3 regions of the Brevibacillus sp. NRS-1366 genome follow, and region 2 is predicted to be linked to each of the others. Evidence: predicted binding sites of a transcription regulator. Region 2 holds the regulator's gene; each other region holds the start of a gene.

Region 1 (2,202 bases), on a different contig from region 2:
GAATTTTTATAAATAGCGAAGCTCAATCGTCCTTGTAGTCCACTTAACTCCTATCGTTGTCAGGATTACTCCTGTAGATATCAGCTATGATAGGAGCCAACTTCCGGGTCATTTCTTCACGTGGCACAACTTTTACATAAACCATGATGTTTTGCGGATCAGAACGGCCAAGGTGAGCGGTGTATTCTTGATCACTTGGAGCCAGGTTGCTTTTCAAGCGCAGTCATCTCCTTTCATACCGGTTTGGATTTCTTTATTATGTTCATTTTTTGAGCGTCTTCCTCAAAAAAAAGATACTCCATCGACTTTTTAAGTACTCTCGAAATTCTATATGCTACTGGTAGGGACGGAAGGGTATATCCTCGTTCAATATTTGATAGCATCCCACGAGATAATTTAGCTTCCATTGCTAAATCATCCTGTGTCATGCCAATGTTTTTGCGGGAACTAATTAGGTTAATGCGCGGAACAAGCTTTTTCACCGAGACTCACCTCACTTTCCTAAACGCTCATTTAATGAACCTTACGCTTATAATATACGCTCATAAAGTGAGCCTGTCAATATGTAATTGTTCAAATATTGAACGTTTATTTTATGAGCAATTACTAGTAAAATAGGAGCAAGAAATGAGCGTGATATCAATGGGTTTTAAAGAGCGATTAAAGGAACTGAGAACAAAAAAAGGCCTTACACAAGAAGCTCTTGCTGCCTCTTTAGATATACCTGAATCTACGATAAGGCGGTTAGAATCCTCAGATGAAGGGTTGCCTCGTCGAGAACGCTTAGAAAGAATCGCTGACTTCTTCGGAGTGCAGATCGATTATCTTTTGGGACGGACAAACGAACCTTCCCCATCCGATAATAACGATAATAAAAACAATACCGACGAACTCACAAGTATCCTGTATCACAAGTGGGACAAGCTTGATGAAAGAAGACGTAAACAGGCACTCAAATTAATAGACATTCTTGAGCAAGAGGCTGACGAGGAAAACAACAAGGATTGACAACAAGACACGCAGCACACCATGTTGCGTGTTTTTCTTCTATATGGTATACCAATATTTATCAAAAGAACCAAATACCTCTACTATTTAATACCTACGACTACAAGTTGTACCTTGTGAAACGATATACTACACTACAATGCAGCCAATGCTGCTGGATCAGCACCTCTCTAAATAAAGATCTACTCTAGATCGAGTTCACAACGGTGTAACATGTGAAAAATAATAAGTAAGCCCAACTCGGGCTTTTCTTTTCAACTCAAAAACGAACATACATTCCCGTTTTTTAGGAGGCCTATATGCTGCAATGGATCTATTACAAACCAACCGAGCTCGAAAAACAAATTACCTCACTTTATCAATCCATTGAAATTTGGCATCCAGAAGATATACAAGAAAGTCTGATTGCTGCACGAACAGGTATAAAACTTCGCTACGAAGACGCCCCTTCTCTAGCTTTTGAAAAAGGTAAGTATCGCTGTATCGTAATTGATAACACGCTAGGACTAGAAGAACAACGCAAACAATTCTTTCATGAGTTTGGCCACTTGCTTCGAGGGCATGCTGGCGATCAATCTGGTTTACCTGATCTATTCCGTGAACTCCAAGAAGAGCAAGCTGAACACTTCGCCATTTACGCTATGATGCCCGCTTATATGATAATGAACCTCCCTGTGCCTGAATACGAAAGGGATGTTCCCTACTTGCTTGCTTCCGAATTCAGAGTCCCAATTGATACTGCACATGAACGATGGGATCAAATAAAGCGAAGAATCAGTGCGGGTGCTTGGGAACAGGAATGTATCGAACGTGAGCACAGCCGATACAAGAAAGCAGATCCAGCCAGCTGGTGCGATGATGCTAAGAAGATATTCCGTCTCGCGATTGACCGAAAAATGCAAAAAGGACAGGGAGTGATTATTCGATGAAGATTCGTGTATTTCATGATTATCATGAAGATAAACTGGTGCCACAGAAGTACATGATCAGCATCCGTAAGGGAGAGCTGCCCTGGGATCGGGAAAAGGTTTTCGTTTCTGTATCTGCCCCTTTTGAGCCTATTGGAATCGAAGATTTCTTACCAGATTCTTTGGCAATTACTGTTACCCAAGGAGACTTGATCCTTAGCGCTGATAAACCCGGGAAGTTTGGTATTCTTCTCCCTCCGCTAAAGCGACGAGCTGTTGAAGGCGG
Region 2 (2,202 bases):
TCGTATATGAAACAGAGGGGAGTGCAGAGAATGGAAATTTTTCTGTGGATTATCGTAGTGGCTTTGTTCGCGTTGAGCATTGCCGGTATTTTTATGCCTGTATTGCCGGATACGATCTTGCTTTGGGGCGGATTTCTGCTCTATCACTTTGTTATCGCGGAACCAGGTGCGGGTTTACCAGCTTCGTTCTGGTGGGGAATGGCTGTACTCAGTATTTTGTTGTATGGGGCGGATCTGCTGACAAATATGTATTTCGTGAAAAAATATGGCGGGTCGAAATGGTCCTCGGTTGCAGCTGCCGTGGGTATTTTTCTGGGGATCTTCTTGTTTCCACCGTTCGGCATGCTGATTCTGCCATTCGTGCTTGTTGTGCTGGTAGAATTACTCGCCCAGAAGCAGCCGATAGAAAAAGCGGTAAAAGCAGGATTTGGGTCACTGATCGGTTTTCTCGGCAGCGCTGTGGTCAAGGTCGTGCTGCAAGTAACCATGATCATTTGGTTCTTTATTGCCCTTTAGCTGGATAAGTGAAAAATAGTGGCGACAAAAAAAGGACAGCTTCGGCTGCCCTTTTTTTATTAGTGAATCAGTCTGTATACGCCAATGACTTTACCCAGGATGGAAACGTTGTCTAAAATGATCGGCTCCATCGTTGCATTTTCAGGCTGGAGACGGAAGTGGTTCTTTTCTTTAAAGAAACGTTTGACGGTCGCTTCGTCTTCCTCTGTCATGGCGACGACGATGTCACCGTTGTTGGCAACATGCTGCTGACGGACAATCACGTAGTCGCCGTCGAGAATACCAGCATCAATCATACTGTTTCCGGAAATACGAAGCATGTACACCTTGTCCGATGTCACGATGTTTTCAGGCAAAGGAAAATATTCCTCCACATCCTCAATCGCTGTAATCGGCAGCCCTGCTGTTACTTTTCCAATGACAGGCACACGAACAACGGAGTCTTCAAAATTATCTTGAAAACGATCTTCTTCCGAGAGTAATTCAATAGCGCGAGGTTTGGTAGGGTCTCTTCGGATGAGACCTTTTTTCTCTAGACGGGCCAAGTGGCCGTGTACGGTAGAGCTGGATGCGAGTCCCACAGCTTCGCCGATTTCTCGAACAGAAGGTGGGTAGCCCTTGTCTCGAACTTCTTTACGAATGAAATCAATAATGGCTTGTTGCCGGCTGGATAGTTTCGACATATAAGACACCTCAGTTTTCTCGAACATATTTTCCTATATTATACCATGGGAGCTTGCGTTCGACAAACATAAGTTCGATTATTTTGTTGACATGAACGTATGTTCTCATTTATGATGAAAACAACAAAAGGAACGTATGTTTGCAGGAGGGAATAATCATGACTGTGATGACCATTCATAACCGTTTTGAAGAACAGACAGTTAACCGCGGGCGATTCGGCATAACTAGGGGACAAGCACTTTTATTTCTAGCTACTTTTGCTCTCTTTTTTTACTTACTAACCGAACTGGTGTTTGCTTCTGGTGATTCGATGGAACTGCATGGAAAAGAAGTGACAGTTCGCTCGGGCGACAGTTTGTGGTCTATTGCTGTTCACCACAAAGAGGAAGCCAAAATGGATGTGAATGAACTCATCATAGCGATTAAAAAGGCGAATGACCTGGACGGCGTTCTCATTTATCCTGGACAGACGCTCATTATTCCAGTGTCAGAGTAACCTTCCATAGCTTGCGTGATGCCGACGATATGGTATAATGAAACGGCATTACTATAGAGTAGGAGGAACCAGCTTTGGTATCTGACGCAGAAATCAAACGCATTAATGAATTGTCCAAAAAATCTCGCGAGGTTGGTTTGTCCGAAGAGGAAAAATCGGAACAAAAAGCACTTCGTCAAAAGTACATCGACGCAGTAAAGCTTTCGCTGAAAGCGAATTTGGATTCCATCCGTTATGTGGAAGACCTTGAAGAAAATAATCCAAAACAGTAAGATTACTGTAAGAATACAACAGACATCCTTGCTTGACGCTGGGGTGTCTTTTTGTTCCGCGTGAGCTATTTCGAGGGAGGGTTTGGGATGGCGTGGGTAGCGGTAGCAATCGGAGGGGCATTTGGTTCGCTTTTTCGCTACGGGCTTTCGCTCTTGGCAAATCAACCCGGATTGCCGTTAGGTACGTGGTTAGCTAATATACTCGGTTCTTTTTTAATCGGCATCCTATCGGTT
Region 3 (2,202 bases), on a different contig from region 2:
TGTTCTACTTCTTTTGCCATCTCGATGTTTTGCGGATATGGCATACCGTGCGAAATAATGGTTGTCTCCAGGGCAACTACCGGCAAATTGTTGTCCAATGCGTGGCGAACTTCCTCAGTAAAGGTCAAATATTGTTTCATCTCTTATCTCTCCTTTTCGTATTGTTCGACTGTCAGTTCCAATTGATCTGCTTTTAACAATGGCGATACTGATTGATCTGTTTGCAATGTAAGGGCTGAGGCTGCCAATCCGAGGCGGCAGGCTCTCTCGAACGATTCTCCATTCACCACACCGTACAAAAGACCAGAGACAAAAGCATCTCCCGCTCCGGTTACATCTACTACCTCTGTTGGGTACGGGGTCAAATGCTCGGAAACATCCTGTGACTGATAGTAAATCCCTTGTTCACCCATAGTGACGATGACGTGTTTGACGCCTCGCTCCCTGATTTTGGCGCAAGCCTCGGCACATTCCTCGATCGTACGGATCGTCATGCCAGCGAGCAGCTCCGCCTCTTCGCGATTGGGCAATATCGCTTCTACTCCGTCCAAGCGCTGTGGCAGCTTTTTTGCTTTTGCAGAAGAGACCGGGTCAACGAAGAGGGAAATCTTCTCCTCGCGGCATCGTTCGATGATGTAGGCCAGGCAATCTTCCGGGACATTGGTATCGAGGAAAATAGCGCTGGCTGCCGCGATGTGGGACCACTTTTCGGCAAACATCTCTGGCGTTAGCGCATCGTAAATATCCATGTTGGCTAGAGACACAACCATTTCTCCGTCGATATCCAACAATGCCGTGTACGTGCCTGTTCGCTGGGTGGGAAGACGCCACACCTGGGAGATATCTACCCCGTGCCCTCTTGTCTCCTGCACAATCCACTCGCCTTCCTTGTCCTCACCGATACTGGTGAAAAGCGATGTATGGCAGCCGAGCCGTCCCAGGTTTTCAGCAATATTCCGTGCCACCCCGCCGCACGACTCCATGATCGTAACGGGATTGGATGAGTGCAGACGCACTTGCTGCTTCCCGCGCGCTTTACGGTCTAGGTTCGCCCCGCCAATGCAAGCGATCAAGCCTTCGTCGCGCAAGATATAGGCACGTCCTTTTATCTCTCCGCGCTTGGTAAGCTGTGCGATATAACCAGCTACGGCTGATCGGGAGATGCCAATCAGGTCAGCTAACTCCTGCTGGCTGATAAACGGATTGTGCCGAATATGATGCAGAATCTGCATTTCTTTGTCCACAGTCATCCTCCTTTCTTCTTAACTAGCATTCACAGCTTCGTCTACAAACAAAAGTTTATCACACAGACATTTGTTTTGCAAAATAAAAAAATAGAAATGAAAAAGCCGAAGTTCATCTGTGGTCGAGTCGACCTGAACATCGGCTTTTCATCCCATTTTTATTCAGCTCTATATATTTTGCTATACAACTCTCTTTCTTCAATTCGCTCACGATTAGGTTCATATCCGATCCCTGGCGCATTTGGAACGGTAATTATTCCATTGTCTACCACTACTTCTGGATCAATAATGTCTTCCTTCCAGTATCTAGAGGATGCCGCTGTATCTCCGGGAAGAATAAAGTTTGGCAACGATGTAATCGCCACATTGTGCGCTCTTCCTACCCCTGACTCCAGCATACCTCCACACCAAACAGGGATTTGATGCGCCTCGCACAAATCGTGGATCTTTTTCGCTTCTGTTAGCCCACCTACACGCCCGATTTTAATGTTGATGACTTTGCAACTTCCCAATCGGATTGCTTTTTGGACATCCTCTACGGAATGAATACTTTCATCCAAACAAATAGGCGTTTTTAATCTCGCCTGCAACTGCGCATGATCAATAATATCATCGTGAGCCAACGGCTGCTCAATCATCATTAGGTTAAACTCATCTAGGGCAGCTAAACGGTCCATATCTTTCAAAGAATAAGCGCTGTTTGCATCAGCCATTAATGGAATATCTGGAAAATGTCTTCTTACCTGTGCGATTACCTCGACATCCCAGCCAGGCTGAATTTTCACTTTCATACGTTTATAGCCTTGCTCAAGATATTTTTCGATCAGACCAAGCAACTGATCGACAGACTCTTGGATTCCGATGCTGATACCTACCTCTATCTTCTCTTTTTTTCCACCTAATGCTTTTGCCAGTGGTATTCCCTGTTCTTTCGCATACAAATCCCAAATCGCGCCTT

The links. Region 2 encodes LexA, which represses DNA repair genes until DNA is damaged. Its sites were predicted from a motif close to CGAACATATGTTCG; they were not measured.
Region 1: a site for LexA is predicted at 1,275-1,288, ahead of ACIFQN_RS26745 (ImmA/IrrE family metallo-endopeptidase). Genes of this name have one in related genera too.
Region 3: a site for LexA is predicted at 1,289-1,302, ahead of ACIFQN_RS13765 (carbohydrate kinase). Genes of this name have one in related genera too.

The regions. Positions count from the first base shown of each region.
Region 1 is NZ_JBITPN010000041.1:79,693-81,894, forward strand. Features, by position in the region: gene ACIFQN_RS26730 (hypothetical protein) at 44-217, opposite strand; gene ACIFQN_RS26735 (helix-turn-helix transcriptional regulator) at 234-482, opposite strand; gene ACIFQN_RS26740 (helix-turn-helix domain-containing protein) at 628-1,008, shown strand; gene ACIFQN_RS26745 (ImmA/IrrE family metallo-endopeptidase) at 1,308-1,937, shown strand; gene ACIFQN_RS26750 (hypothetical protein) at 1,934-2,202, shown strand, end outside.
Region 2 is NZ_JBITPN010000022.1:324,384-326,585, reverse strand. Features, by position in the region: gene ACIFQN_RS18270 (DUF456 domain-containing protein) at 31-516, shown strand; gene lexA (transcriptional repressor LexA) at 576-1,199, opposite strand; gene yneA (cell division suppressor protein YneA) at 1,358-1,696, shown strand; gene ACIFQN_RS18255 (DUF896 domain-containing protein) at 1,771-1,968, shown strand; gene crcB (fluoride efflux transporter CrcB) at 2,056-2,202, shown strand, end outside.
Region 3 is NZ_JBITPN010000020.1:25,562-27,763, reverse strand. Features, by position in the region: gene ACIFQN_RS13770 (pseudouridine-5'-phosphate glycosidase) at 1-140, opposite strand, end outside; gene ACIFQN_RS13765 (carbohydrate kinase) at 144-1,244, opposite strand; gene menC (o-succinylbenzoate synthase) at 1,403-2,202, opposite strand, start outside.